DNA from 3 places in the Clostridium sp. AN503 genome. Region 1 is predicted to be linked to each of the others. Evidence: predicted binding sites of a transcription regulator. Region 1 holds the regulator's gene; each other region holds the start of a gene.
What was found. Region 1 encodes Rex, which represses fermentation and respiration genes when NADH is low (regulators of the CRP and FNR family bind a similar motif). Its sites were predicted from a motif close to ATTGTTAANNNNTTAACAAT; they were not measured.
Positions count from the first base shown of each region.

Region 2: a site for Rex is predicted at 1,808-1,827, ahead of AB1I67_RS21455 ((2Fe-2S) ferredoxin domain-containing protein). Genes of this name have one in related genera too.
Region 3: a site for Rex is predicted at 7,390-7,409, ahead of AB1I67_RS06915 (flavocytochrome c). Genes of this name have one in related genera too.

Region 1 covers NZ_JBFDTP010000002.1:1,334,361-1,344,965, forward strand. Annotated here, with positions in the region: gene rpoD (RNA polymerase sigma factor RpoD) at 1-380, shown strand, start outside; gene AB1I67_RS13430 (class I SAM-dependent methyltransferase) at 442-1,155, shown strand; gene AB1I67_RS13435 (Nif3-like dinuclear metal center hexameric protein) at 1,121-1,921, shown strand; gene AB1I67_RS13440 (nucleoside kinase) at 1,961-3,616, shown strand; RNA gene rnpB (RNase P RNA component class A) at 3,904-4,252, shown strand; gene AB1I67_RS13450 (hypothetical protein) at 4,381-5,385, shown strand; gene abc-f (ribosomal protection-like ABC-F family protein) at 5,419-7,365, opposite strand; gene AB1I67_RS13460 (redox-sensing transcriptional repressor Rex) at 7,611-8,312, shown strand; gene AB1I67_RS13465 (NAD(P)H-hydrate dehydratase) at 8,441-9,970, shown strand; gene alr (alanine racemase) at 9,980-10,605, shown strand, end outside.
Region 2 covers NZ_JBFDTP010000002.1:3,035,977-3,046,581, reverse strand. Annotated here, with positions in the region: gene AB1I67_RS21465 (ABC transporter permease subunit) at 1-335, opposite strand, end outside; gene AB1I67_RS21460 (ABC transporter substrate-binding protein) at 429-1,580, opposite strand; gene AB1I67_RS21455 ((2Fe-2S) ferredoxin domain-containing protein) at 1,884-2,123, shown strand; gene AB1I67_RS21450 ([Fe-Fe] hydrogenase large subunit C-terminal domain-containing protein) at 2,125-3,855, shown strand; gene AB1I67_RS21445 (SpoIIE family protein phosphatase) at 3,856-5,037, shown strand; gene AB1I67_RS21440 (4Fe-4S dicluster domain-containing protein) at 5,130-6,581, shown strand; gene AB1I67_RS21435 (helix-turn-helix domain-containing protein) at 6,641-8,872, shown strand; gene AB1I67_RS21430 (ABC transporter substrate-binding protein) at 9,040-10,428, shown strand; gene AB1I67_RS21425 (sugar ABC transporter permease) at 10,504-10,605, shown strand, end outside.
Region 3 covers NZ_JBFDTP010000001.1:1,519,367-1,529,971, reverse strand. Annotated here, with positions in the region: gene AB1I67_RS06945 (M56 family metallopeptidase) at 1-2,005, opposite strand, end outside; gene AB1I67_RS06940 (BlaI/MecI/CopY family transcriptional regulator) at 1,998-2,390, opposite strand; gene AB1I67_RS06935 (DUF3810 domain-containing protein) at 2,664-3,701, opposite strand; gene AB1I67_RS06930 (Rpn family recombination-promoting nuclease/putative transposase) at 3,745-4,644, opposite strand; gene AB1I67_RS06925 (response regulator) at 4,933-5,601, opposite strand; gene AB1I67_RS06920 (sensor histidine kinase) at 5,603-7,189, opposite strand; gene AB1I67_RS06915 (flavocytochrome c) at 7,470-9,323, shown strand; gene AB1I67_RS06910 (FAD-binding protein) at 9,572-10,546, opposite strand; gene AB1I67_RS06905 (FAD-dependent oxidoreductase) at 10,509-10,605, opposite strand, start outside.

The DNA.
Region 1 (10,605 bases):
TGGACATTCCACCGGAACGGGTGCGTGAGATCCGCAAGATCTCCCAGGACCCGGTGTCTCTTGAGACGCCGATCGGCGAGGAGGAGGACAGCCATCTGGGAGATTTCATCCAGGACGACAATGTGGCTGTGCCTGCGGACCAGGCCACCTTTACTCTTCTGCATGAACAGCTGATGGAGACGCTGGAGACGCTGACCGAGAGGGAGCAGAAGGTGTTGAAGCTGCGGTTTGGGCTGGATGACGGCAGGCCGCGGACACTGGAGGAGGTCGGAAAAGAATTCCACGTGACCAGGGAGCGCATCCGGCAGATCGAGGCGAAGGCGCTGCGGAAGCTGCGCCATCCCAGCCGGAGCAGAAAGCTGAAGGATTATCTGGACTAAGGCGCAGGCCATAGCAGAGCAGTTAGATTATAGGGATTAAGGTAAGGAGTTTAGCATACGAATGAAGTTATCGAGACGACTGGAAACGATCGCTGCCATGGTGCCGTCATGCGGCTGCGTGGCAGATGTGGGGACAGACCACGGGTTTGTGCCGATCCGTCTGCTGGAGCTTTTAAAGGCGGAGCGGGCGATCGCCATGGATGTGCGCAGAGGGCCGTTAAAGCGCGCGGAGGAGCATATCAGCCAGTTTGGGCTGGGAGACCGGATTGAGACGCGGCTCTCCGACGGGCTTTTAGGGCTGGAGCCGGGCGAGGCGGACGTGGTTGTCATAGCCGGCATGGGGGGAGAGCTGATGCTGCGTATCCTGCGTGACGGAGAACATGTCCGGGATACGGTCGGCTGTTTTATCTTATCTCCCCAGTCTGAGTTATCCCTGTTCCGACATGGGCTGGAGGAGCTGGGCCTTGCCATTATGGAAGAGACCATGGTTGAGGAGGACGGCAAATATTACACGGTGATGGCTGTGAAGCCGGGGACCATGCACTATGAAGAAGAATACCGCTACCGGTACGGGGACTGTCTGATCCGGCAGGGTTCCGCCGTGCTTTCCGAGTTTTTAGATCGGGAGAAGACGCAGTACCAGGCCATTCTGGCGCAGCTTGCCGGGCAGTCCGGGGAGGGCGCAAAGGCCCGTTATCTGGAGCTTGAGAAAGAATTACATGAGATTGAGGAGGCTTGCCATGCAATGCAGGGAACTGATAGGACGGCTGGATGAGCTGGCACCGCGGGCGTATGCCTGCGAGTGGGACAATCCCGGTTTTCTTGCCGGAAGGGAAGAAAAAGAGATTAAAAAGATCCTGGTGGCGCTGGACGCCACGGACGAGGTGGTGGAACAGGCCATCCGGGAAGGCGCGGATATGCTCCTTACCCATCATCCGTTGATCTTTAAACCGTTAAAACAGGTAAATGACCAGAATTTTATCAGCCGGCGCATCGTAGAATTAATACAGGCGGATATCTGTTATTTTGCGATGCACACGAATTTCGATATCGCGCCGGGCTGTATGGCAGATCTGGCGGCTGAAAAGCTGGGCCTGATACCGGAGGAGCCGCTGGAGGTGACCGGAGAGGCAGACGGCGCAGCCATCGGAGTGGGGAAGATCGGCAGCCTAAAGGAGCCTGTGAGCGTGGAAGCTTTGGGACGGAGGGTGAAGGAGCTGTTCGGTCTTCCATTTGTGACGGTGTACGGCACAGAACAGGTGACCGGCCCGGTCAGCCGCGTGGCAGTCTCTCCCGGCGCGGGCGGCAGCATGATCCGGTATGGGATAGAGAAGAAGGCCCAGGTGCTTGTGACCGGGGATATCGGACATCACGACGGCATTGATGCGGCTGCAAACCATATGGCGGTGATCGATGCGGGGCACTACGGGCTGGAGCATATCTTTATACCGTTTATGGCGGACTATTTAAAACAGATGCTGCCGGGCGGGGTTGAGATTGTGACGGCGCTTCCGGCATTTCCGGCGAAGGTCATCTGCTGATAGGCAGGAAGGTTCAAATTCTGAGAACAGGAGGAATTTATGATTCGTTTGACAGTAGAAGGGGAAGTCAGGGAATACGAGGAGGGGACGCTCTTAAAGGATGTGGCGTCAGAGTTCCAGGAGAAGTTTCCCTATGACATCCTGCTTGCAACGGTGAACGGCAAGCTTCAGGAGCTGCACAAGAAGGTGAAAGAGGGGACGCAGGTGCATTTCCTCACGGCTAAGGACAAACCGGGGATGCAGACCTACAAGCGCAGTGCGATCCTGGTGATGCTGAAAGCGTTTTATGAGGTGATCGGAGCGGAGAATCTGACCAAGGTCTCCGTGGATTTCTCCATTGGGAACGGTCTGTTTGTGGAGCCGGTGGGCGAGTTTACGCTGAACCAGGATCTGGTGGACCGGATCAAGGCGCAGATGAACTCCTACGTGGAAGCCTGCATTCCGATCATGAAGCGCAATGTGAACACGGACGAGGCGGTGGAGCTGTTCCACAAGCACCGGATGTACGACAAGGAGCGGCTGTTCAAATACCGTCGGGTCTCCAGGGTGAACATCTACAGCATCGGCGGCTTTGAGGACTACTATTACGGCTACATGGTGCAGAATACCGGCTATATCAAATACTACGATCTGCTCCTGTATCATGACGGCATGATGCTGATGCTTCCCAAGGAAGCGGATCCGTCCCATGTACCGGAGTTTCAGCCCAGGGAAAAGCTTTATACGGTGCTTAAGGAGGCGGAGAGCTGGGGGCGGACGCTCCAGATCCCCAACGTAGGCGCCCTCAATGACCAGATCAGCCACGGCAGGATGAACGAGCTGATCCTGATCCAGGAAGCCCTGATGGAAAAGAAGATGGGCGATATCGCGGAGATGATCGCATCCATGACCGAGAAAAAGATCGTGATGATCGCCGGTCCGTCGTCCTCCGGGAAGACCACCTTTTCCCACCGGCTGTCCATCCAGCTTAGGGCCAAGGGGCTGGTGCCCCATCCGATCGCGGTGGACAATTACTTTGTGAACCGTGTGGACAGTCCGAGAGACGAGCACGGCAACTACAACTATGAGGTACTGGAATGCCTGGACGTAAAGCTGTTCAATGAAAACATGACGGATCTGCTTGCAGGAAAGACGGTTGAAATGCCCACCTACAATTTTGTCACCGGAGAACGGGAATACCGTGGGGATTTCCTGACCCTGGGTCGTGAAGATATCCTGGTCATCGAAGGCATCCACTGCCTGAATGAAAGGCTGTCCTACAGCCTTCCCAAGGAGAGCAAGTTCAAGATCTATATCAGTGCGCTGACTCAGTTAAACATCGACGAGCACAACCGCATTCCCACCACCGACGGCCGCCTGATCCGCCGTCTGGTCCGCGATTCCAGGACCCGCGGCGCCTCCGCCCAGGACACGATCCGTATGTGGCCGTCCGTGCGCAGAGGCGAGGAGGAAAACATCTTCCCCTACCAGGAAGAAGCCGACGTCATGTTCAACTCTGCACTGGTCTATGAGCTGGCAGTGCTTAAACAGTACGCCGAACCAATCCTCTTTGGCGTCCCCCGTGACAGCGCCGAGTATATAGAGGCCAAACGCCTGCTGAAATTCATGGATTATTTCCTGGGCGTCAGCAGCGAGGACATCCCCAAAAACTCCGTTTTACGTGAGTTCATCGGCGGAAGCTGTTTCAAAGTCTAAAATAATGTCAACGTCAGTACCGTCAAGCCAGCGCCAATACCGCCGCCACTACCATTTTTTTGCAGCGGCAGAGAACACGTTGGCGAGGAAGGGCTGGGCTGGAGGAATGCTTACGGAGGCGTTGAAGCCCATCGGTACTTAGGCGCTGTATTTCAAGCGCCTTACGTACCGTTATGCGCTTCACCGAGCGAGAGCGCCCTCCGTAAGCATTCCTCCAGCCCAGCCCTTCCCTATCCAAAAACGTAAACATTGACACCCCCCAAAAACAATGGTAAAATAAAAAAGCTTGAGTAAGACAGATGGTCGCTGCCGCATGGCCGAAAGGCGGCGGGAGAGGAAAGTCCGGGCTTCACAGGGCAGGGTGCCAGATAACGTCTGGCGGAGGCGACTCCAGGGACAGTGCAACAGAAATATACCGCCGGTCTCAGGCCGGTAAGGGTGGAAGGGCAGTGTAAGAGACTACCGCCCGTCTGGTAACAGGCGGGGCACATGTAAACCCCATCCGAAGCAAAACCGAACAGAAAGCATAAGGCGGCCCGTCTGCTTTCGGGTAGGTTGCTTGAGCCAGGTGGCGACATCTGGCCTAGATAGATGACCATCCAACGACATAACCCGGCTTACCGTCTTGCTCACAACATGATTATGAGGGCTCTCCGCTTTGGCGGAGGGCTGTTTTTCCATATAAAGGCCTGTTGATACAGGCAGGGACAGAGAAGACAGGGACATACATATAGAGATATGCAGGCAGGAAGGATTGAGTGCCCGTGAAAAAATACAGGATATTTCCGCTTGTCCTGGCAGCGGTGATGGCAGTGCCGGCATTGCCGGTGATACCGGGGGCAGGACAGGCATTTGCCATGTCGGCGCCGGGCAGCGGGGGAGCCAACTGGCATTACAGCGACAGGGACCACCATTGGTATTATTATGACGAGGATCAGACTCCGCATACGGGCTGGCTCAAATATGAGGGCGAATGGTACTGGTTTGACCCGTCCGGCTGGATGGCAGATGGCGGGAGCCGGGGCATCGACGGGGTGACGTACCATTTTTATGCAAACGGGCATATGACGTGGAACCAGTATATCGGACTGAAATACTACGATGCGGATGGACAGCCGGATGAATCGCATGACATCCGTGTGATCGGTTCGGAAAATCCCACATCAGAGGATAAGGACCTGATCACGGATTATCTCTACGAGGTGCCCAGGTCCTGGATTGCCCAGTTTGTAAAGGACGGCTGGCAGTTCATGTTTTACAAGAAAAAGAAATATTTTGCGGCGCCCAGTACAGATATGGGGGTCTATTACGTTTATCACAGCGTGGACACCCATTACAAAAAGGCGAAGTTTACGGACGCAGATTCTATCCTGCAGGCGTTCGGCGAGTACGTGGGATATGCCGCGGGCTGCTATCAGGAGGGGGATGTGCGGATGCAGGAACTGTGGAATGATTACAATGCGCTGCACAGCCTGCTGGAGATACCGGATTACTATTCCAATGACAGCCAGTTCTACTTCGGAAAGCTGTTTGCGGCGTATCTGGATGGGGAGACGAAGGAGGATATGCTGCGCAATGCTCCCAGAGCCTGCGAGGTGCTTGAGGAGATCCTGCACATGAAGGACGACGAGGAGACCAGGGCCAGGCTGAAAGCAAAACGGGAAGCGGAGCGGAAGGAGGCTGCGGAGCGGGCGGCCAGGATCGCGGCGGAAGAAGGCTACGGGCCTGGTGTGAAAAGGCCGGAGGAAAGTACAGAAGCGGCAGAATAGATCAAAAGAGTCATAGAAAAGAAGAGCCGGCAGTTATTCCGCCAGCTCCTCCCACTGTTCATAGAGTTCTTCCAGCTTTGTCTGGATGGACTCTTTTTCATTGTTAAGTTCTAAAAGCTTATCCACATCCGTGTAGATCTCCTCCAGGGTTAAAAGCCCGTCAATCTCTGCATCGCGGGTTTCAAGGCGGTGGATCTCGTCCTCTGTTTTCTTTAGATCGTTCTGGCGTTTGCGGATGCGCGCCTGCTCCTCCTTCTGGGCTTTCCAGTCCTGCTTGACTTCAGATACGGCTTCTCCATTGCTGGAGGAAGAAACTCCGGAAGCCATAACAGAGTCGCCGGAATCAGCAGCCGGGGTCACGTAGAGGCTTGTCATCAGTTCTTTTTTCTCTAAGTAATAGTCGTAATTCCCGATATAATTAAGCAGCGTCCGACCAGTCAGCTCCAGGATCCGGGTGGCAGTCTGATTGATGAAATACCGGTCATGGGACACGTACAGAACTGTGCCGGTATAATTCTGCAGCGCATCCTCCAAGATCTCCTTGGAGGTAATATCTAAATGGTTGGTCGGCTCGTCCAGGATCAAGAAGTTCGCCTCCGAGAGCATCAGCTTTGCGAGGGAAACACGTCCCCGCTCCCCGCCGCTTAAATCGGAGATTCGCTTAAACACATCGTCGCCCGTAAATAAAAATGCGGCAAGGATATTGCGCACCTGGGTGTTGGTCAGGTTAGGGTAGGCGTCCTGGACCTCCTCAAACACAGTCTTTTCCATGTGGAGCACATGGTGCTCCTGGTCGTAGTAACCGACATGGACCTTGGAACCGAGGGTGATGGTCCCGGTATCGGCGGGCAGCATCCCGTTGATCAGCTTTAAAATGGTGGTCTTCCCGGTACCATTGTTGCCGATGATGGCAACCCGCTCGCCTCGTTTCACATCCATATCGATGTGGTCAAACAGCTTCTGGCTGCCAAAGGCCTTGCTTAAATCCCGGATGGTCAGCACGTCGTTGCCGCTGGTGATATTGGGCTCCAAAGCGATATGCATCTCATCATTGACTTCCACGGGCTTTTCAAGGACCTCGATCTTGGCAAGCATCTTTTCCCGGCTCTCCGCGCGTTTAATGGACTTTTCCCGGTTGAAGGATTTGAGCTTGGTGATCACTTCCTCCTGATGCCTGATCTCCTGCTGCTGGTTTAAATAGGCTTTCATCTGGGCGGCGCGGACCATGGCTTTTTTCTCGCTGTAGGCGGTGTAGTTGCCCTGGTAGACGGCGCTGCGGCCCTGTTCCAGCTCCACGATCTTTGTGACCACGCGGTTTAAGAAATACCGGTCATGGGCGACGATCACGACAGCCCCGTTGTAGTTTAAGAGATAGGTCTCAAGCCATGCGATGGATTCCATATCCAGATGGTTGGTCGGCTCGTCGAGAAGGATCACATCCGGGCGGGAGAGCAGGAGCCGGCCTAAGGATACGCGGGTCTTCTGGCCTCCCGACAGAGTAGTGACCTTTTTGTCAAATTCGTCCTCGCAAAAGCCCAGACCCTTTAAAACGCCGGTGATCTCACTCTGCCAGGCGTAGCCGTTTTCCAGCTCGAAGGTGTGGTTTAAGCGGCTGTAGGCGGAAAGCATCTGTTCCAGCTCTTCTCCCTGCGCATCCTTCATCTTCAGTTCCAGGCTGCGGATCTGCTGCTCCATCTCGATGATGGGGCGTTTTACTTCCTTAAGCTCCTCGTAGATGCTGCGGGAGCTGTCAAGATCCTGGTGCTGTGCCAGATAACCCAGGGTTTTTCCTTTGGACAGGACCACTTCGCCCTGGTCAGCAGCAAGTTCGCCGACGATGATCTTCAGCAGGGTAGATTTGCCGGCGCCGTTGATACCGACGATGGCGGCCTTTTCCTGGTCTTCTATATGGAAGGACACATCGGACAGGATCTGGTCTGTGCCGAATGCCTTGTTTATGTGATTGCACGATAATATCATAGGATATCACTCCGTTTCCTGCAGTATGTTTAAGTACAACTATTATATCTCAAGCTAGTATAATATAGCCTGCACTTTTTTTCAACATTTCTTTTCCCTTGAGTTTTTGCATTTTGCAGCGGAAACTTAAGCTCCTTTCCTTGTATAAATTTACAAACCTGCCGGAAATGTATGAAAACATATTTGACATAAAATTGACGAAAAGGTATAATAAAAGGAAGTTGATTGAATGAGAGGTGAATATCATGGAAGGTAGAGAGATATCTAAGGCGGTCATAACACGGCTTCCGAGATATTACCGTTATCTGGGGGAATTGCTGGAATCGGGGGTGGAGCGGATCTCGTCCAACGAGCTGAGCGTCAGGATGAGAGTGACGGCATCGCAGATCCGGCAGGATTTAAATAATTTCGGCGGCTTTGGCCAGCAGGGATATGGCTATAATGTCAAATATCTTTATACGGAGATCGGGAAGATACTGGGGATCGACCGGCAGCACAACCTGATCATCATCGGGGCCGGGAACCTGGGCCAGGCTATCGCCAATTATGCCAATTTTGAGAAGCGGGGATTTATCATCAAGGGAATGTTTGATATCAATCCCAGACTGATCGGCCTGGTGGTGCGCGGCATAGAGATCCGTGGTGTGGATGATCTGGAGCAGTTTATAAGGGACAACGATGTGCAGATGGCGGCGCTGACGATCCCCAAGACCAAAGCTCCCGAGATTGCCGACCGTCTGGTTGACGCAGGCATCAAAGCGATCTGGAATTTCGCCCATGTGGACTTAACGGTACCGGACGATGTGGTGGTGGAGAACGTACACCTGTCAGAGAGCCTGATGCGCCTGTCTTACCGCGTGTGCAGCATGCAGGACCGGATCGATGAAGAGAAGGAGCAGACAGAGATGAAACCTGCCAGGCAGGAAAAAGACAGTACAAGATCCTGATATATTGGGCATGCAAAAATATTCATAAAAATTCTCCGTGTGAGTTTGTTCACAAAGGAAAATTTTTATGAATATTTTTATAGGGCGGAAAATATCCCCGCTTCCACTTCAAAGGAGGTTTCGAGATCATGAAATACGCAGTAACCGGCAGCCAGATGAAGCAGATTGACAAGGATACCATAGACCGGATCAAAATCCCGTCCCTGGTTCTGATGGAGCGCGCAGCGCTGGCGGTGGCCGATGCAGCAGAGCGTATCCTTTCCCCGTCCTCTGCCCGCGTTCTGTCTGTCTGCGGAACCGGCAACAACGGCGCTGACGGTATTGCGGCAGCGCGTATTCTTAAATGCAGAGGATACGATGTGACGGTTCTTTTAGCAGGCAGCTTAGAGCATGCCTCACACGAGCACAGGGTCCAGCAGCAGATTGCGGAAAACCTGGATGTTCCGATGGTGGAGTACAGTGATTTTGTCCCGGGAAGCTGTGACGTGATCGTGGACGCTTTGTTCGGGATCGGATTGGGCAGGGAGATCGAGGGTGAATACCGAGAGCTTCTTAAGATGCTTGCTGAAAAACGCAGGTCGGGGGAAGCAAAGGTGGTGGCAGTAGATATCCCATCCGGCATCCATGCAGATACCGGTGCCGTTATGGGCGCTGCACTGCCGGCAGATATTACCGTGACTTTTGGATATTTAAAGACAGGCCTGATGCTGTATCCCGGCAGGAGCTATGCGGGGGCGGCAGAGGTGGCCGATATCGGATTTTCCCAGGTGAGCTTAACCTGCGCAGGCTGGGACGGGATGATACTGGAGCCGTCGGACCGGAGCCGGATTCCGGCGCGCCAGGCAGACGGCAATAAGGGAACGTTCGGAAAGCTGCTTGTCATAGCAGGTTCTGTGGGCATGAGCGGTGCCGCTTATTTAAGCGCGCTTGCCGCCTACCGGGCGGGAGCAGGGCTGGTGAAGATCCTGACGGTCCCGGAGAACCGGGCAGTCCTCCAGGCCCAGCTTCCCGAGGCGATCGTAGAGACCTGCGATCCGGAAGCGATCACACCTTACAGCGATGCAGAAGATGGGGAGAGCTTCCGGACGGTCCTGGAAAGCCAGTGCGACTGGGCGGATGCCATTGTCCTGGGGCCGGGCCTGGGCCAGGAAGCTTATGTGGAATACCTGGTGGAGGCTGTGCTTTCCCACGCCTATGTGCCGATCGTGCTGGATGCGGACGGACTGAATACAGTTGCGGCCCATCCTTATCTGACCCGGTATTTTACGGAAAATATCATTATCACCCCTCACATGGGAGAGATGGCGCGGCTGTGCGCCTGTCCGGTGGAGGAGCTGAAGGCGGACCCGGTGCGGGCGGCAAGGGAGTACAGCGGCAGGTACGGTGTGGTCTGTGTGATGAAGGATGCGGCCACGGTGACCGCCGATAAGGACGGCAATGTGTATTTAAATCCCAGCGGCTGCAGCGCCATGGCGAAGGCTGGTTCCGGGGATGTACTTTCAGGCACGGTCGCCGGGCTGTTGGCGAGAGGGATGGAGTGTGCGGAGGCAGCGGCCTTCGGCGTTTATCTCCACGGGCTTGCAGGAGAAGCCGCAGCAGCAGAATACGGTGAGAACGGCCTGCTTGCACACAATATCGCGGACTGCTTACACTGTTAGGAAGGATACATGAAAAGGGAGAATGACATGAAGACCTATACAAGAGTCTATGCACCCATAGACCTGGATGCAGTCGTTTATAATATGGAGTCCATGAAAAAGAATATCTCACCGGATACGGGGATGATCGGCGTGGTGAAAACGGATGGTTACGGGCATGGGGCCGTGCCTGTAGCGCAGGCTGTTGACCCATATGTAGCGGGATATGCGGTGGCGACCATCGACGAGGCGCTGAACCTGCGCCGCCATGGAGTTGTAAAACCGGTCCTGATCCTGGGTGTGACACACGTAAGCCGATATGAGGAGCTGCTGGAGCATGACATCCGCCCTGCGGTCTTTACCATGGAACAGGCAAAGCCCCTGTCAGATCTGGCGGTGCGGGCTGGAAGAACGGCCAATATCCATCTGGCCCTGGATACCGGTATGAGCCGCATCGGCATGACCCCGGATGAGCAGGGAGCGGACCTGGCAGCAGGGATCGCAGGACTTCCCGGCATCCGGGCGGAGGGATTGTTTACCCACTTTGCCAGGGCGGATGAGACCGACAAAAAAGAGGCACAGGCCCAGCTCTCGCGCTATCTGCATTTTGTGGAGCTTTTAAAGGAGCGGGGAGTGGACATCCCGGTAAAGCACTG
Region 2 (10,605 bases), 1.7 Mb from region 1:
ATAAGGGCCAGGATGACAAATGAGGCCACGGGGATGGATTTGACCAGGGAAATGACCGGAGCCAGCAGTTCATCCAGGAACCGGAACCGGAATGCCAGGCTCCCGGCCAGCAGCCCCGATAAAAATGCGGTGATGAAGCCAAACATGATCTTTCCGAAAGACCATCCGACCGCCTTCCAGAAATCCCCGGTGGGCAGCAGTACAAGAAAGGAGCGGACCACGTCTGCCGGACCCGCAAGAAGGATGTCGTTTCTGACTGTAAGGCTGGCACTCTGCCAGACTCCAATCCAGAAGAGGACGATTAAAAATCTGCGTACGGGTATCCGGTGTTTCATGGCTGCTCCTTATTCTTTCAGTAGTTTGCCTGTTTGTATACATGTTTCTATAGAGCTGGCTGCTGTGTCCGGCAGCGGCAGTTTTTGTGGTACTTATGGGATAAAGTAGAATCCGTCCTCAGGCAGCTTGCCGCCTACAGACTTGGGGTCCTGGTCGGACAGTACCTTGAGATAGCCGCTCAGCGCCGTCTTCATCTCTTCTCCGGTTATACAGGTGATATTGCAGTAGGGAAGCGCTTTTTTTGCGATCGGGGCTTTTTCAATGATGCCGGCGGCAGCGATCAGCTCAGAGGCCTCGTCCGGGTTTTCGTTGGCAAATGCGGCGGATTCCTTGTGCTCTGCAAGGAACAGAGTGACTGCATCCGGGTATTCTTCAAGAAATGCGTTGCGCACGATTGTCACGCCGGTGACTAACTGGCTGCCGCCATTGCCCTGCACAGCCTGCCATTCTTTTGTTAAATCCAGCACGATCTTTAAGTTCTCGTTCTGCGCGCAGGCGGCAGTGACAAACGGCTGCGGGAGCAGGCCGATCGCGTCCGCCTGGTCCTTTAAGACAGCGGCGACCTCTGCGGCTTCGGACTTATACTCCAGGGTCACATCGGAATCGCTGAGTCCGTTCTCGGTGAGCAGGTAGCGGATCACATAGTCGGGCGTAGTACCTTTCCCAGTCAGATAGAGGGTCTTGCCTTTTAAATCGGCAATGGACTTGATAGAATCGTCAGATGCTACGATATCCAGCACGCCCAGGGTATTGATATCGATGACGGAGATCCCGCCCTCGGTCTTGTTATAGAGTACGCTGGCAACATTGGCAGGCACCAGAGCGATATCCAGATCACCGTTTACCACCTTGCCCAGCAGCTCGTCCGCCGCAGTTACCATGGTGAATTCATAATCGCAGAGGGCTTCTCCCTTTTCCTGCTTGTCCATCAGCTGTACCAGTCCCATGGAGGTCGGTCCCTTCAGGGAGCCTGTGCGGACGGTAACATCCGGCGCTTTTGGAAGTTCGGCCTGTGCGGAAGCTGCCTTGCTTTCGGACTCCGCGCCTGCGGGCTTGCTGGAATCGGCGCTCTCATTTGCCGTTGTGGCCTCAGCTGTGTTAGCAGCCGTAGTTTCAGCTGTCTTTGCAGCTGTGTCAGCAGTAGTCCCTGCCGCCGTTGTGGCCTCAGCCGGTTTGTTGCCGGAACAGCCGCCAAGGGCTGCAGCCATGGATAATGCCATCAAGATCGGTAATGCTTTTTTCATAATCTTATCCTCTCTTTCTGTCCGTGTACAATCTTCATCCAGATGAGAATCAGGAGTTACTTTCTTCAGGACAGCCTTGCCCTGAATCGTTATCGTATTCATTCTGTCTTCTCCATCAGGACCCACCGGAGTGCGGCGGGGCTTTTGGGTAAGCACGAACAAGAACATTATAACATCGGAAAAGAATGATGTACACCATAAAAAACACGCTTTTTGACAAAAAACTAATTGATAATAATATGTCAATATGAGATAATAAATCTAACTATGGCGAGAATAACGTATTTATTGGAGGGATAAGTCATGAGAGTAACTATCTGTATCGGAAGCGCATGTCATTTAAAGGGTTCAAGAGAGATCATCCAGCAGATGCAGGAGCTGGTAAAAGCGAACGGCGTATCAGACAAGGTTGACTTAAACGGCGCATTCTGCACCGGCAACTGTGTCAACGGGGTCTGCGTGACCGTAGACGGGACCCTGCATTCCCTGAAACCGGAAGACACCAAAGAATTCTTTGAGAAGGAAATCCTCGGGAGGCTGTAATATGGCGATAATTGACTTTAAGGCAACCAAGTGCCGGCACTGCTACAAATGCGTGCGCAACTGTGAAGTCAAGGCCATCATGGTAAAGGACGGACGGGCGGAGATCATGCCGGACAACTGTATCCTGTGCGGCCGCTGCCTGCAGATCTGTCCCCAGTCAGCCAAGACTCTCATCAGCGATCTGGGCCTGGTAAAAGGGATGCTGGCCCGCGGCGAAAAGGTGGTGGTATCCATAGCCCCGTCCTACATGGGCTTGTTAAAATACCATACCATCGGCCAGGTGCGCGCGGCCCTTATGCGTCTTGGCTTCGCCGATGTGCGTGAGACCTCAGAAGGCGCGGCCCTGGTGACGGAAGAGTATGCGCAGTTATTGGAGGCAGGCCAGATGGAGAATATCATCACCACCTGCTGTCCCAGCGTCAACGACCTGATCGAAAAATACTATCCCCAGCTGATCCCGTGGCTGGCCCCGGTGGTGTCGCCGATGGTAGCCCACGGGATGATGATCAAAAAGCAGATGGGCGATGTGAAGGTAGTATTCCTTGGCCCCTGCATTGCCAAGAAAAGGGAGGCGCAGGATGTGCGCCACGAAGGCTACATAGACGCAGTCCTTAACTTCAACGACATCAACCTCTGGCTTCAGGAGGAGGACATCGTCATAGAGGACTGCGAGGATATGCCGTTTGTCCACATGGACCCGCGGGTGAACCGCCTCTACCCTGTGACCAACGGCGTGGTGAATTCCGTCCTTGCCACGGAGAAACAGGTGGATCATTACCGCAAGTTCTACGTGCACGGAGAGAAGAACTGTATGGATCTGTGCCGCAGCATGATACGGGGTGAGATCACCGGCTGCTTTATTGAGATGAATATGTGCTCCGGCGGCTGCATCAAGGGGCCGACCGTCAACGACGAGACCATATCCCGGTTCAAGGTGAAGCTGGATATGGAAGAGACGATCCAGAGGGACCCGGTCCCGAAGACCGAGACTGGCCCGGTTTTAGAGGCCATATCCTTAAAAAAGATATTCCTGGACCGTTCCCCGAAGGACCCTGTCCCCACAGAGAGCCAGGTCCAGCAGATCCTGGCCATGACAGGCAAGCTGCGTCCGGACGACGAGCTAAACTGCGGCGCCTGCGGCTATCCGACCTGCCGGGAGAAGGCGATCGCCGTTTTCCAGAAGAAGGCGGAGCTCAACATGTGTATCCCGTTCATGTACGAGAAGTCCGAGTCCTTCGCCAATCTGGTGATGGAGACCTCGCCCAACGTGGTGCTGATCGTGGATGAGAACATGAAGATCATGGAGTACTCGGCCGTGGGCGAGAAGTATTTTGGCAAGACCCGGGCGGAGGCACTTCAGATGTACTTATATGAGTTCATCGATCCGGTGGATTTCCAGTGGGTATTCGACACTCATCAGAACATTCACGGTAAGAAGGTGAGCTATCCGGATCTAAACCTGGACACCCTTCAGAACATTGTATACATAGAGAAAGAAAATGTAGTGCTCGCCACCTTCATCGATATTACGAAGGAAGAAGAACAGGCGCGGGTGGACTATGAGAAGAAGCTGGATACCATCGACCTGGCGCAGAAGGTCATCCACAAGCAGATGATGGTTGCTCAGGAGATCGCGGGCCTTTTGGGAGAGACGACGGCGGAGACCAAGACTACCCTGACCACCTTATGCCGGACACTGCTTGAGGACGGCAGCGATAACGGAGGTAGATAGATGGGAGTTACCGTAGACGTTGCTTACAAGAGCCTGAATAAATTTTCGGAGGTCCTCTGCGGCGACAAGGTAGAGATCCTGCAGACCAGGGACTCCAACATCATGATCCTTGCGGACGGCATGGGAAGCGGTGTAAAGGCCAATATCCTGGCAACCCTGACTTCCAAGATCCTGGGGACCATGTTCTTAAACGGCGCCACTCTGGAGGAGTGCGTGGAGACGATCGTGCAGACCCTGCCGATCTGCCAGGTGCGGCAGGTGGCCTATGCGACCTTCAGCATCCTTCAGGTCTTTCACAATGGGGAAGCCTATCTGGTGGAGTTCGACAATCCGAGCTGCATTTTTATCCGCGGCGGGAAGCTGATGCCCATCCCCCAGAACATCCGGGAGGTGGAAGGCAAGAAGATCAATGAATACCGTTTCAAGGTACAAAAAGGGGACGCCCTGATCCTGATGAGCGACGGCACGATCCATGCCGGCGTGGGGCAGCTCTTAAACTTTGGCTGGCTGTGGGAGGACATAGCACAGTATGCGGTGAAGCAGTATGCCCTGACCATCTCAGCCATGCGTCTGGCGACGGCGATCTGCCACGCCTGCGACGAACTGTACCAGTACCGTCCGGGAGATGACACCACGGTGGCCTGTATGCGCATTATCAACGCCAAGCCGGTGCACCTGATGACGGGCCCGGCCCGGGATCAGGCAGATGATGAGAAGATGGTGCGGGATTTCATGGGCGGGGATGAGACCACCAAGCGCATCGTGTGCGGCGGTACCAGCGCCACCATCGTATCCCGGGTGCTGAAACGGCCTTTGGACGTATCCATGGATTATGTGGATCCGGATATCCCGCCGATCGCCTATATGAAGGGGATCGAGCTGGTGACAGAAGGCGTGCTCACCCTAAACCGGGTGATCCAGCTATTGAAACGCTACGTGAAGAATGAGACCGTTTCGGAGGAGTTCTTCCTGGAGCTTGACAAGCCCAACGGCGCGTCCATGGTGGCAAAGATGCTGATCGAGGACTGCACCGAGCTGCATCTGTATGTGGGAAAAGCGATCAACAGCGCCTACCAGAATCCGGGGCTGCCCTTTGACCTGGGTATCCGTCAGAATCTGGTAGAGCAGTTAAAGCATGTGGTAGAAGAGATGGGGAAACCGGTGACGGTCACCTATTATTGATCTGTAACAGTTCAGGACGGATTTTTTGGTCAAGAAGATGGCGTCCTGAACAGTTACATTAATACACGGGAAAATGAGGAGGATGAAAGATCATGATAACAAATGACGCAACAATCTTACGCATCAAGCACGATGTTTTATATGAGGTAGCGAAGATGGCATGGGACGGCGATCTGGATAAGGACAAGGAGGAGATCCCATATAAGATCATCCCCGGTCCCCAGGCCCAGTTCCGCTGCTGTATCTACAAGGAGCGGGAGATCATCCGTCAGAGGGTGCGTCTTGCAGAAGGCCAGTGCCCGTCCGGCAAGGATTCCCGCAATGTGGTGCACGTCATCAGCGCGGCCTGCGAGGAGTGTCCCATCGCTTCCTATGTGGTGACTGACAACTGCCGCAAATGTATGGGCAAAGCGTGCCAGAATTCCTGTCATTTCGATGCGATCACCATGAGCGACACCCGCGCCCACATCGATCCCAACAAGTGCCGCGAATGCGGCATGTGCGCCAATGCGTGCCCGTACAATGCGATCGCCCATTTAGAGCGCCCCTGTAAAAAGGTCTGCCCGGTGGATGCCATCACCTACGACGAGTACGGCATCTGCGTGATCGACGAGGAGAAATGCATCCAGTGCGGCGCCTGCATCCACAGCTGCCCCTTCGGCGCGATCGGTTCCAAGACCTTTATGGTGGATGTGATCAATCTGATCAAGGCCGGCAAGAAGGTTGTGGCGATGGTGGCTCCTGCTACAGAAGGGCAGTTCGGACCGGACATCACCATGGCAAGTTGGAAGACCGCCCTTAAAAAGATCGGCTTTGCGGATATGGTGGAGGTTGCTTTGGGCGGCGATATGACCGCGGCAGCTGAGGCTGCTGAGTGGGCGGAAGCCTACAAGGAGGGCAAGAAGATGACCACCTCCTGCTGCCCTGCATTTGTGAATATGATCAAACAGCATTTCCCGACCCTGCTTGACAATATGTCCACTACGGTTTCCCCCATGTGCGCGGTGTCCAGGATGTTAAAGGAGCGCGACCCGGAGACCATCACTGTATTTATCGGGCCGTGTATCGCGAAAAAGAGCGAGACCCTGGACTTAAATATCACAGGGAATGCAGACTACGCCATGACCTTTGGCGAGATCCGCGCCATGATGAAAGCGAAGGATGTGGAGCTTGAGCCGGAGGAGAATGTGTACCAGGAAGGTTCCGTCTTCGGCAAACGCTTCGGCAACGCAGGAGGCGTGACCGCGGCTGTGGTGGAGTGCTTCAAGGAGATGAACGAGGATATCGAGCCGAACGTGATGAAGTGCAACGGCGCGGCAGAGTGCAAGAAGGCGCTGCTGCTTTTAAAGGTCGGCAAGCTCCCGGCAGATTTTGTGGAGGGCATGGTCTGCACCGGCGGCTGCGTGGGCGGCCCCAGCAAGCACAAGACCGAGCAGGAGGCGAAGAAAGCCCGCGATCTTTTGATCGGCCAGGCGGACGGGCGCGAAGTACATGAGAACTTAAAGAACCTGGGCGCAGACCAGGTGGCTATGCACCGCCATTAATGGGTGGAGGCGATCCGTTGAAGGGCAGGGTACCGTCAAAAAACAGGAAACACCGTTCATTGAAAACTATATACTATTCCTCTTTTATCGGTCTGGTGATCGTGCCGGTCATCATCGTGCTGATCCTTTCCCTGACCATTTTAAACCGGGTATTCCGGCAGCAGGCATTAGAGAACGTGGAGCGTGCACAGGAAGCGGTGGTGGCAGAACTGGTCTCCGATATGGAGCAGATATCCATGAGGCTCTCCCATATGGCTTATGCCAACAACGGGGAGCTTCTGGCCCTGGCTGCTGACACGGACACGCCGGATTACAATAAGCGTTACCAGAGCGAGCGGAAGCTCTACGAGGCGGCCAGCTATGCCACAGAGCCGGTGAAGGATATCGTATCGGTGGCATTCTACATGAAGGACGGCAGGGAGACCTTTTTCAAAAATGATATCCTGATCCCGTCGGAGGAGATCCGGCAGGAGCGGTGGTATCAGCAGGCATTAGAGCAAAAGAACCGGGTGGTCATGGGAAGTTATGATACCAATGATGTGGACCTGTATAACGGCGGGACCGCAGATTCTTTTGTGTTGGTGGCAGCCATGGCCCCCGATGTGGTGTTGGACCGGTCGGAAAAGATCGAGATGGTCTGTTTCTTTCAGGTGAGCGGCGCTTCCGACAAGATAAAGACTTACAATACGGGATACCGTCAGAAGAAGAACAAGATCGGCTATACCCGGATCGTGGACGGCGCGGGAGGTGTGGTGTACCAGTCCCGGAGCCTGTCTGAACCGGGAGTGAGGGAAAGCTCCTACATCAGGGTGGAAACCCCGCTTGAGGTTTTTGGAAATGACTGGAAGCTGGAGAGCTATGTAAAACGCAAGGAGCTGACAGCCGATTACCATGTGGTGGCGGCGATGCTTTTGCTGGCGATGGCGGTAGTCCTGGCTTTGTATACGACCTTTTCCCAGTATTTCTTAAGGCAGATCATCCAGCCGGTCCAGCAGATGAGCCACGGGCTTAAGCAGGTGGAGGAGGGGATGCTTGATGTGCATCTGTCCCCGGCAGGCCAGGGGGAGGTGCGGGCCATGCTCCATTCCTTCAATGCCATGGTGCGGCGCTTAAGGGCGCTGATCGCGGACTATGAGGAGAAGATGAAGCATTCGGCGAAGCTGCCGTCCGATTATATGGGAGCGCTGGTGCGGGGAGAGATGACCCCGGAGGAAGTGAAGAAACTGTCTGCGGACTTTTTTGCGGACCAGTATCTGCTGTTTGCGGTTTTTCCCGGAACATACAGAGAAAAGGGAGAAGGACGGAAACAGTGCGCCAGGAAGCTGGCGGCGGAGTTCGATACAATTCCCCGTTTTGCATCCCGCTGTGTCATGGAAGCGGTGGACCCGGAGCGGTTTGTGGTATATTATCGCATTACAGAACCCTATTTTGAAGAGAATCTTTACGCTATGCTGAAGGAGCTTTTGCGGGTGGGGAAAGCAGTGGCGGACTTAAGCCTGTCTGTCTGTATCGGAAAGGTGCAGGCGGACTATCGTCAGTTTACGCTCCAGGTGGAGGAGGTCTTAAACTGTTATGACTTATGCATACTGGCCGGTGAGGGCGCGGTCCTCGACTTAAACCGGGATTACGGCCAATACAGGGCGATCGCGGATCTGGCGCCGGAGTATGGGAAGCTGGCGGCGGCTCTTTACATAGCGGACGAGAAGACTATTTCGGAAGAAAAAGAACGGATGCTGCAAAAGCTGCAGGCGGAGACCTTAGACCAGGGCAGGAACCGTACTCTGGCAGCCGTTTTGGCTACAGCGCGCCAGTTTTTACAGTCCGATGCTGATTTTAACGGGATCTTCGGGCAGTCTGTGGACTATTATGAGAAGCTGCGGCGGATCGACGATATCCGCAGCCTGCGCCTGTGGGTGACCAATTATTTATCCTGGGTGGCGGACTACAGCAACAGCCAGTTGGATGTGGTGCAGACCGATGCGGTGACGAGGGCCAAGCACTATATTATGGAGCATTACCAGAATCCGGACCTGGCACTGAAAGAGGTGGCTGAATATGTGGATCTAAGTGAAAAATATTTCACCACCAAGTTTACAAAAGAATGTGGGGAGACCTTCCTCTCTTATCTGACCGGACTGCGGGTGCAGAAGGCGAAGGAGCTGATCAAAACGACCACATTTAAGATGTATGAGATCGGGGAAATGGTCGGTTATAACAACCCGGAGCATTTCAACCGGATCTTTAAAAAATCTACGGGTATGAGCCCGGCACAATACAGAAAAGCGCCTTAAATGGGCGCTTTTCGTACTTTTTGACAGGAAAAACGGAAGAATCGTCAAGTTCTGTAAATCCCAATATCGGAAGAATGATCAAGAAATGAGAAAATAATCCATGGTGTTTTTGCCTGGTCAGGGACTATACTGGTCACATGAAAAAAATCGCATAAGGAGGTTACAACATGAAGAAAAGAGGACTGGCACTGATCATGGCGGGCGTCATGGCAGCATCCCTGGCAGGGTGTTCCGGAGGCAGCAGCGAACCGGCAGGCAACGCAGGAAACGCAGGAAATGCTCCGGCAGGAACCGAGGCTCCGGCAGAGAATGCAGAGAAAACAGAGGCGGCAGCCGGGAATAAGGAATTGTCAGGAACCATCACCTTTACGATCTGGGACAACAACTTAAATGATTTCATCGAGCAGAATGATATGGTAGGAAAGTTCCAGGAGGTTTATCCCGATGCGGATATCGAGGTGGAGAAGATCAAGGACGACAGCGAGTACTGGAATGCCATGAAGATGAGGGCTTCCGCCAATCAGCTCCCGGACGTTATGTTCAACAAGACCTTTACCCTGGCAAGATTCAAAGATTACCTGACGGATCTGTCCGATACGGAAGCTGCTAAGAACAATGAGCTTGCAGCCGGTTATGCGCTGGATGGAAAGATCCTGGGGATTCCGATGACTTCCGGTTATGAATATGTTTACTATTGGAAGGATATGTTCAAGGAAGCCGGTGTGGAAGTTCCCACGACCTGGCCGGAGCTTGTGGAAGTAGCACAGAAACTGCAGGATTTCTATGGAAAAGACAATCCTGATTTCATGGCGGTAGCCTGCGGCTTAAAGGATGAGTGGCCGGATTATCCGTATATGGAGTTTATGCCGGCGCTGGAAAGCGGCAACGGCCAGAACTGGAACACCATGGCGTCCCAGGATGAACCGTTTGCAGATGGCACGGATATCGTAAAGGCCTATGATAAGGTAGACCAGTTGTTTAAGAGCGGTGCTCTCGGAAAAGACCCGCTGGGACTGGGCAACGATCAGGTGACTTCCCTGTTCGCGGCGAAAGAGGCGGCTATCATCGCATTGGGTGACTGGGGCCTCCAGAATATCCAGAACGGTGCGGAAGACATCTCTGAGTTGGGGACCTTCTATCTGCCAACCAGGAATACAACCTCCGATCCTTACAATGTAGTGGTCCAGGGCGATTCCTTTATGGGAGTTACCACCCACTCCAAGAACCCGGAGCTGGCGAGAGCCTTTGTTGAATGGTTTTACTCCGATGCGTGGTATCCGGATTACATAAACTATGTTTCCTCTGCATCCTCCATGAGCAATTTCCCGAAGGAGAAGGATCCGATCCTGGCACAGGCGGACGATCTTTGCCCCGACAGAGTGCTGGTTATGTACGATGGCGGCGGGGATGACTTTACCGCGATCCAGAACGAGACCGCATTTGACTACAAGAAGCTGGGCGCACAGATGATGACGGAGGGCTTTGACTTAAAGGCCACCTATGCAGACTTAAACGCCAAGTGGACGGCAGCGAGACAGAAGCTCGGAATCCAGTAATAGGGACAGGAAGTTCAAATTCAGCAGGGAGCTGTTCTCATAGCAGCTCCCTTCTTAATAGAAAGGAAGATGAAGGTGACTACTTTATCCAAAAAACGAAAACAGTTTATCGTACTTTCCCTGCTTATTCCGGTGGTCCTGCTGATCGCTTTTGTGGTGGTGCCTGCCATAGACCTG
Region 3 (10,605 bases), on a different contig from region 1:
TCCATACTCCACCGATTTGTTCCACCTCCATGCTGAGATAAGTAAAGCTGTCCGTCTCCCCCTCCGCCAGGAACCCACAGGAGGCAAATGCCTTTTGCTCCGGCTCCTTTTCATCCCTGGTATAAGTCAGCTGTACGCCTTTCCCAGGCGCTGTCTGCATAAGATTTTCCAGCTCTGCTTCCTGCATGGCACTATAGCTGCGCGCAGTATCCATATCCCCGCTCAGACAGGCTTCTGAAAAAGCCCTTACCGTTTTCCCGAACTGCCAGCTGTCCAGCTCCGTCACGCTCCAGCCCCCTGCATTGTCCTTTCCCGTTACCACCTCTTTTATGGCAATATCCGGAAATGTCCCCGGTTCAAACTGATACAGCAGGTTTATAGCCCTGCCGTCCTGGCTTCCAAAAAACGGCAGGTGCAGCGGCTGACCTGTGGACTCCCCTTCCAACCGGAGGCCGACAAAGTTCTGGTTATAAAACTGCTGTGCCTCCTCTGCATTTTTTCCACTCATCAGGATCCACACTGCATTGGAATACACCTGGATCTTTTCGATGACTGCCCCCGTATCGTGCTGACCGGGAAGCAACTCCCGAAATGCACTTATCTCCACCGGATTTTCATCCTTCGCCGCATATTGATACGCCACACTCCTTTCTCCCTCCGCCAGCTCAATCCGGTAAAAAGGCGCGCCCTGCATATTCCAGAAACTCACCCGGAATGCATATCCATCCGATGCATTGGCAGAATAACCAAATCCCATGTCCATCCCTTCTGAGCGTATCGTCCCTGCTTCATCAGCATAAGCTGTCACACGAATTTCCCCGCCTTCCGCCTCATTCCTGAGAGATATATTTACTGGCAGGGCCTCCCCGGTAACTTCATCCCTGCGCTGTAATATCAGTTCATAATAATTGCCGTACCGGGACTCACTTAATAAAACAAGCTCATCCCCGTCTCCGAATCCCCTGATCTTCACAGCGGCAGGCTCCTCCGGGGCCAGGCTATGTTCTGAACCTCCGGAAAATGTACATGCCACCAGCACCGCTGTTACAGCAGCCACCAGGATACACATCATCCCTGTTGTTTTGGGATGCTTCACAAGGAGCTGTATGCGCTCCCTGACAGTTGCTTTTCCGGCTGCCATCGTAGTGGCGATCGAAAACAGCCCCTGCCCCTGGTCCCGCGCTGCGATCAGATCCACCAAAGTCTTCCCATAAGCAAAACGCTCCGCTTCCCCCAGCAGACCGACCGCAGCCTCGTCGCAGGATATTTCACAATCCCGGCGCGACAGCACAGCCGCCAGCCACACAAACGGATTCAGCCAGTAGAAGCACAAAAGTCCGCAGCGAACCATCCCCCACAGCTTGTCCGAATGCAGCACATGCCCCATTTCATGTGCAAGAGCGTGCCTCGTCTTTTCCTCGTCTTCCGCAATAAATGCCGGAAGATAAATGGCTTCTTCATGTCTGTTGCCGACAAAACAGGGCGAAAACAATCCCTCCGCCACATAAACCGGCCGGTTAACAAATACAGGTATTTTCCCCTGGTAGGGTTTTCTCACACTCCGCAGCTTCTTCTGGAACCGCAGGTTAACCCAAAACATATATCCGAAAAGGATCATACTGCCCAAGACCCAGATCACCATGATCCAAAGCTGCCAGTCAATACCCGCCGCTTTCTGTATGGCATTTGCCGCAAAGTCTCCAGATAATTCTTCTGGCCCAAACTGATACACACGCCCGGATACCACATTGTCCGCCAATGGTTCCAGTACGGTTCCCGCTATCACCTGCCCGCGCACAGCCTCTGCCGCATTCATCACGCTGAACCGGCTCTTCCACGCTGCGAAAAGCATCTGAAGAGGGTAAATCCACGGCACTGTCAATCTGATCGCCACCAGTCCCCACATGCCATATCTTAGATGAGGACTGATCCGTCCCCGCAGCAAGAAAGAGAGCAGGCTGACCGCCACAATCAGTACTGAAGAGGATATCATAATCTCAATCATCCGCTCCCTCCTCTGCTTTTTTCAGGATTTCATACAGTTCTTCGATATCTTTCCTTGACAGTGACTTTGAGGATGCCATCGCATCCACCATAAGGCTTAAGCTTCCTTCATAAACACGTTCCAGGAACCCTCTCGTCTCCTGCAGGACGGCGTCCTCCCGCAATATGGCAGGATAAAACAGCTTTGCCCTTTCCCCATTTTCATGCCGTACTGCACGTTTGGCCTCCAGCCGGTTTAACATGGTGATGACCGTGTTCTTGCTCCAGCCGGTGTCTTCCTCCATCCGATGAGTCAGCTCCATGATCGTACATGGATTCCGCTCCCACAGGATGTTCATCAGCTTCCACTCGCTGTCTGACAATCTGACTTTGACTTTATTTCCCATGGTTTCCATCCTCCTTCTGTGATCTGCTGTACCACAGGCAGTTCATTATATAGACGTGATTTTAGTTCTACAAGTGTCTACCTCTTTCTAGTTTTAGATTATCAGATTGGTAGACATATGTCAACCCATATAATCTAAGGATGTCTGCATCAATTCTTCTCATTGGTTCATTTAGCAAATTCGCGGGCTATACGTTTCCTGTGAATCAAAAAAGCTTTGCTGCAGCTGCCTTTTATGTGCCGCCGTAACAAAGCTTTTTAAACTTATGTAAACCTAGTGTCCCATTTTCCTGTACGCCAGCATCAGATCCACCATCCGTCCATAGCTGCGGACTCCGTCAGCCTGGTCGTTCATCTTCAGGTAAGTATCATTCCACTGGTTCGCAGCTTCCGCAACGCGCCCCTCATAACGGTTCCAGAAAGCATTATTGGCCTGTAGATCCGTCTCTGCCCGGGCATCTAACTTCCCACGGAGTTCGCGGTAAGCTTCCGGGTCCACTCCGGCCAGCGCATTCCCCGCATAAACCCAGCCAGTCAGATAACCGCTGTAGCGGAACGCCTGGTCATCCGAAGCAATACATGCCAGATAACCGATAAAGTTTGCTTCATCCTCCCGCATAAATCCCTTCAAATGAGAAAGTTCATGACAGATTGTATGCGGAATATTATAGTCCGGCATATCTCCATTAAAATTCGCTTCAATCGTAAACGGCACATAGATACCACAAAGCTGCTGTACCGACAGGATATAAGAGCACGCCACCTCCTTTGGCTGCGGATAAAAACCTGACAGACACGGAAATTCCTCTGCGGCCTGTGCCATGGCTGCCAGCCCCGCCTGTTTCCATTCCCTTCGGTTCTCCCTGTAATGGGCCTCCGTCACATTCTCATTCACTTTTTCAACAAGAAATGTACAGAGCTCCGTCAGTTCCTCCTTTGTATAAGCGCCCGCCTCAATCCCCGCATAGTCTGAAAATGCAGCCGCATAATAATTGACCCCGCAGTTTGCAGTATAGAGAAAAAGCAGGCAGCCCACCAAAAGCACGGTCCGGCTGGCAAGCTTCTTCGGCTGCCGGATATTCCTGGCAAAATACACAACCGTCCCCACAATCAATGCATATAGGAATATTTCCACCACTGAGAATGGAAAAATCCCATAAAAACGCCCTATTGTCCCCACCAGCGCCGGATAGATATGATGCGCGTACCAGGTCGCAAATCCGTTAACCTGGCGGGCGCAAAGCTGAAGTGCCAGCGCCGCAGCCAGCAGCACGCCTCCGGCTGCGGCAAACTGTCTGTCTCTGTTTACCATAGCAAGCTGACTTCCTTTCCTACCAGCGCAGACTAATCACCGCTTAATCTTTCCAGTATTTCACAAAATATGCCTCCGCAGCATCTTCCTCCAAAGAAAACTTTGTCATTACCTTCGATAAGGTGTCATTGCGCGTAAGCCCCAACTCTCCACAGGTTTCTATCAATGCCCTGATCCCCTGCTCCAGAGCTTCAGCCTTGCCCTCCTCGCGGCCTTCTGCACGACCTTCCTCGCGGCCTTCTGCTCTGGCTTCTGCCTTCCAGTATGCTTTCTCTTCCCATTCCTGCATATATCTCACTCCAATCTCCTCGCTGGACTTAATTCTGCAGACCTGCTCATGAAGTTCTCTCACACGTTCGCTCTTACATTGGACAGCAACCTCCGCTGTCGTCTTTTCAAAATATTGCAAAAGCTCAACAAGCTCTTCTCCCACATCTTCCGGGTTGGTCCCCCTTGTGTTCAAAAAAATCCGGCGCGCCCCGTCATCTAAAGAAAGCTGTCTTGATTCATCACATCTCATCTGGAACGTGTAGCAATACTTTCCTTCCCCAAAGAGGTCGAACGGTGCAATGGTGATCAGAGTTGCCTCCGGCATACAATTAAAATCGATCTCACCTGGGGGCAGCAGCGAACTGTCGATCAGCGCCTGGTAAAACCTGCTTCTCCGGCGCAGATTGCCCGTATTCCTTTTTTGAACTTCCGTGTTATAAAAGCCTGCCTCGTCCATGGTAATCACATCCAAACGGATGGACCGGAGCCATGGCGCCGTGCGCAGTTCCTTTTCTGTCTGTGCCTGATCCAGAAGCTTGATATCCTTCTGCAGGATCATCTGAAGGATAAGCTGCATGATCCCTCTATCCTCCATCGCACAGGCAAATAAAAAGCGGTCCAACAGAGTTAATTCTGACAATGGTTTCATAATCGGTGCATTTGTATTATCCATACATGTTCTCCTTTTTATTATATATAACTTTTGAATCTACCGCAAGAATATTATCTCTTTCGTTACGCATTTACATCGAGACAATCATAAAACACCACCGCCCATCATTTCTCTTTTATCCGCATTCGGAAAACGGGAAGAATTATCCCCTGTGACTTTCGCTGCAAGAATTGCTGCGAGAATCGTATACCCAGATTATCACAAACATATTGGACTGTCAATATGCAAAACACTTGAGTTTTCGCAGCCAAAAATCATCTTCTGCGAAAGCTCAAGTGTTCTGTACCACTATGCTTTTTTAATATATACATAGGTAGGACGCCCTACGGAACCGTATCTGGTCTGCTTAAGCAGTTCCCCCATGCTGACCAGATAATCCAGATAGAAGCGCAGCGTGACAAGGGACAGGGACAGTGTATCCGCCATCCCGTGCAAGTCAAGCTGTTCTCCTTCTGCATCCTGCACAGCATCTTTGATCCTCTCCAGGGTTATGGCATGGATCCCTTTGGGAAGCGCCGAGTCTGCCGACACTTTAAACAAGGCATCCAATTGTTCCTGGCTTACGTCACTGCCCTTCTGGAACAGGGCGTACCGCTGCCGGTATTTTTCCAGCGCAAGCCGGATCCGGTCAAAGGTAAACGGTTTGATCAGATAATCCACCGCCCCCAATTGCAGGCCGCGCTGGATCATCTTTTTCTCCTTTGCCGCCGTCACAAAGATCACATCCACATCATGGCTGCATCTGCGCAGCTCCTCCAACGCCTCGATCCCGGTCATCTTTGGCATATAGATATCCAAAATGATCAGATTGATCGTGTGATCTTTCTCCAGATAAGCGATCGCCTCCTTACCGTTTTGCACAATACCCGCCACCTGAAAATGAGGGACCCGCCGGATATAATCACTGTTTATCTGCGCTACCATCGGGTCGTCCTCAACAATCAATACACGTATCATCTCACCTGTTCTCCTTTTTAAGTGTCACGTAAAAGCGGCTTCCGACACCCGGTTTCGTCTCCACCGAGATCTGCCCCTGGTATTTATCCACCTGCTCCTTCACAAGATAGAGACCATATCCACGGCTGCCCTGCTTGGTCGTATAGCCTTTTTCAAAGATCCTGGACGGATCCGCTATCCCCTGTCCGCTGTCCCGGACCCAGATCACCAGCGCATCCTGCTCATCATTGATGTACAGCTCCAGCTCCTTTTCTTCCTTCCCGCACTGCTCCAAATGCTCCGCCCCGTTGTCGATCAGATTGCCCACGATCACCACAAGAGAGTTCACATCAAAGTCATATTCATTGGTGAAATAAGTGTCCTCGTTTAAAATCCATTTTATCTTCAGTTCATGGCATCTCTGGCTTTTGCCGATGCACAGAGCAGAAAGGGTTGGATCCAGGATGTGATTGAGCACCGTGCTGACCGTCGCCTGCAGCTCCTCATTGGTCTCACCAATGTAGGACTTTGCCCGGTCCAGCTGTCTGGTCTCGATCAGCCCCAGGATCACATGCAGCTTGTTCTTGAACTCGTGGGTGGTGGCCCGCAGGGAGTCAACGATCTTGTTCACCCCTGTGATCTCCTCCGCCAGCTTGTTCATCTCCGTCTGATCCCGGAAGGAGGAAACGCCGCCTATGATCTGTCCGCCGGAATCGGCGATCGGAATATTGTTCGATATAACGATCCGGTCCCCCAACGCATACTGGACATCCAGCTGGGCCTCCCCTGTCTGCACCACCTCCGGCAGCCTGGACAGCGGAAAAATCTCCTGCACCGCTTCCCCTCTGCAGGCATCATTCAAACGGAGATACTGCTTTGCGGCTTCATTGATCAACGTGATCTTACTGTCCTTGTCAATGGCGATAACCCCCTCGTGAATGGTTGCCAGGATCCCCTGATTCTCCAGATACAGCCGGGAAATATCCTCCGGTTCATAGGAAAGCAGGCTCTTTTTAATATAATAGGACAGAAAAACAGCTCCGCCGATGCCCACCGCGCTTCCAAGCAGGATAAATCCCACCATCATAAATGTGATCGTGCGCCGCGCTTCCGCGATCGAGTCCAGAAGCGTCCCCGCCATGACAAAACCCAGGATCTCCCCGTCATCCGATATGACCGGCGTGAATGCCCGCAGGGAATCGCCCAAAGTTCCCGGGCCTATGGAGACATAGGTTTCCCCCTTGTAGATTGCCCGGTCATGATCCTCCGCGGAAAACAATTTCCCGATCCGGTCATTTTTTGTATGGCCGTAGCGCACTCCGTCCTTGTCCGCCACTACCATGATATCGATCTGCTCCAACGCTTCCTGGGTATCCTGGACGAACTTCTGGATAGAACCGTCCTGACGTTTCTCGATCAATCCCTCAATGATGATCGGCGATTTGGCCGTGATCACCACGGCATTCAGCGTATTCTGCCGGATATGGTCCATCATCCGCTCTATGTACCAGTTGCCCGAGATCCAGGTGGACACCACCACCGCGGCGATGATAAGCGCCACCACCATAAGGGATATCTTTTGGGCAAGCTTTAATTTCCATCGTTTCATACAGACACTTCCTTTTCCGGCCCACGTCGGCCCATGTCATCTGAATAGACTTGCCATCATCCGAATAATCATATCACCAGTATACAACAGCCTCCCCCGTCTTGTCGACATACAATTTAGGGCTGTCGGAGTGGCATCTTTATCATTTCAGGGTGCCGGACGGGAGGGATGTTCCGGACAGGAAACTGGGAAGGCTTTGAATTGACAAAAAAATAACCATAAAGTATAATAAAATCATTCTCATCAGAGAAAATCGAAGTAAGATTCAGGGAGGGAATTTATGAAGAAAACAACCAGGAAACTGGTATCTGCAGTTCTTGTGTCCGCGATGGTGCTGTCATTGGCAGCCTGCGGAAGCAGCACGACAGATACGACGACCGCGGCAGAAACCACTGCAGCAGAGACAGCGGCAAAAGCAGGTATGTTTACCCCGGGAACCTATGAGGCAGCAGCAAAGGGATTTGGCGGAGATATTAACGTAAAGGTGACGGTAACTGCAGATGAGATCACTGCGGTGGAGATTGTCGGCGATTCCGAGACAGCAGGCTTGGGAAGTGTTGCAGTGGAGGAGCTGGGAGCCAAGATTGTGGCAGCACAGACGCCGAATGTGGATGCCATCACAGGCGCTACAGTATCCAGCGATGCTGTTATTGCAGCAGTAACCGAGGCTTTGACAGCGGCAGGCGCAGATATTAGCGTGCTGGATGCGAACAGAAAGGATACGGGAGCCGCGGCAGCAAAGACAGATGAAACGCTGGAGTGCGATATTGTTATCATCGGCGCAGGCGGCGCAGGTATGACGGCGGCCATCAACGCGACCCAGGAGGGCAAAAAGGTTATCCTTCTGGAGAAGATGCCGTATGCAGGCGGCAACACCACGAAGGCGACCGGCGGTATGAATGCGGCTGAGACTCACTATCAGGCAGAGCAGGGGATTGAGGATTCTGTAGAACAGTTCGTTGAGGATACGATGAAGGGCGGCAAGCAGGTCAACAATATTGATTTGGTTACCGAGATGGCAGATCAGTCTGCGGCAAGTATCGACTGGCTGGATTCCATCGGAGCTCCCCTTCCTAAGGTAGGCTTCTCCGGCGGTGCAACCAATGCACGAATCCATGCCCCGGAAGATGGTTCCGGCGTTGGAGAATATCTGGTTAATGCGTTTACCAAGAAGATGGACGAGCTTGGGATCAACGTTATGTACAACACCAAAGCTACTGAGATTATCATGGAAGACGGCAAGGCAGCCGGTGTAAAGGCAGAGGGTGAAACTGCAAATTATACGATTCAGGCAGAGGCTGTTATCCTGGCGACCGGAGGTTTCGGCGCCAATGAGGATATGTATACCCAGTACCGTCCTGACCTCAAGGGAACTGTTACGACAAACGCACCGGGAGCAACCGGCGACGGTATTGTGATGGCAGAGGCAGTTGGCGCGGATCTGGTTGATATCGAGCAGATTCAGCTTCATCCGACCGTGGAGCAGACAACCAGCATTATGATTACCGAGAGTGTGCGCGGAAACGGCGCGATTCTGGTCAACAGCGAGGGCAGGCGTTTCATCAATGAGATGGAGACTCGTGATGTGGTATCTGCGGCAGAGCTTGAGCAGGAAGGCCAGTACGCATACATTATCTTTGACCAGAAGCTGCGCGATGGCTTGAAGGCAATTGAGAAGTATGTCACGGCAGAGATTACCGTGGAGGCGGATACGATTGAGGAGCTGGCAGAAAAGATTGAGCTCGACCCGGCGACCTTAAAGGAGACTCTGGATAACTGGAACGCAATGGTTGCAGCGAAGGATGATACCGAGTTTGGCAGAAATACCGCTATGGACAATGATCTGACCACGGCTCCGTACTATGCCATCAAGATTGCACCAGGCATCCATCATACGATGGGCGGTGTGAAGATTGATACCTCTGCAGAGGTTATCGACAAAGAAGGCAACGTGATTCCGGGCTTATTCGCAGCAGGCGAGGTGACGGGCGGAATCCACGGTGCGAACAGAATCGGCGGCAACGCAGTATGCGATATCGTTGTATTCGGCAAGATTGCCAGCGACAGTGCAGTGAAATACTGCAATGGCGAGACAATAGAGGAAGTGGAAGAAGAGACTGAGGCAGCAGCATAGGAAGGTTTCTTACAAAAGAAGGTTATAGGGCGTCCCGCTTTTTGGCGGGGCGCTTTTTTTCATTATACAGGAAACTTCGTTCCCTATACAATAAAAGGCTCCACTTGGGATGCGCACTCTGCGCGAAAGAAGATGAAGGGGCTATCTATTTACCGACAGCCCCTTCATCTTCTTTTTACCGCCCTAACCTGTTTTATATTGCTGCAGCAGGTTTTATCGCTGCAATCACTACGCTTTATTTTGCGTCTCTATTTAGCTGCTTTTAAAGCTTCCTCAACCGCTGTAAGCACTGCTTTACTGGAAACCGTAGCTCCCGCTATGGCATCCACCTCCACGCCCTGGGTCTTGATGATCTGCGGAATCAGATCCCGCTCTACGCCGCCGAAGATAGCCGGGGTCTCTACCTGCTCCAGGATGTTGACTGCGGCAATATTGCCGTTCTTTACTTCCACTGCAAGCTTGATATCGCCGTTATTTCCGGTTGCCGTGGCCTCGTAGGTCCCGTCCTTGTAATTGCCTGCCGCTGTCGGAGCCGCAGCCTCCTCAGCCTCAGGCAGCACTGCCTCAAGGCTTCCCTGGGCCAGAGCATATTTTGCGGCCTCAACGCCCGCCTGATTGCCAAATACCATGATATCCGCCACCGCGTTGCCGCCCAAACGGTTCGCGCCGTGCACGCCTCCGGTCACCTCGCCTGCCGCGAACAGCCCCGGGATCACATTGCCGTCGGTGCCGATCACCTGCGTCTGTGTATCGATCTTGATTCCGCCCATGGTGTAGTGAACTGCCGGAGAGACCTTCACCGCATAGTAAGGCGCCTTGGAAAGATCCTCATCCATACCGGTATCACGGCCATATAGATCATCCTTCTTCTGGGCCACTGCCTTATTCCAGGTATCGATCGTCTCTGCCAGGACCGCCGCGTCGATCTCCAGTTCGTCGGCCAGGCCTGCTATGTCGGCGCCCTTGACAATGATACCTTTTTCGTAGTTCTCCTGAAGGGCTGCCATGCTGTCCATGACTCTCTGGTCGAATACCAGATATGCGAATTTCTCAGACTGCTCCAAGATCGCTGTAGAAAGCACGTCCCTGGTCTGCATCTCTGAAGTAAAACGCTCGCCGGACTGGTTAACAAAGATCGCCCCTTTACCGCGAACAGACTCAGAAATAACAATCTGGGTATTTACCTCAGACCGTAGGATTGGTCTGGATCTTGTCCATATCAACCGTGTCCGCGCCTACTGCCTCCGCCAGGACAATACCATCACCGGTCGCTCCCGGGTGA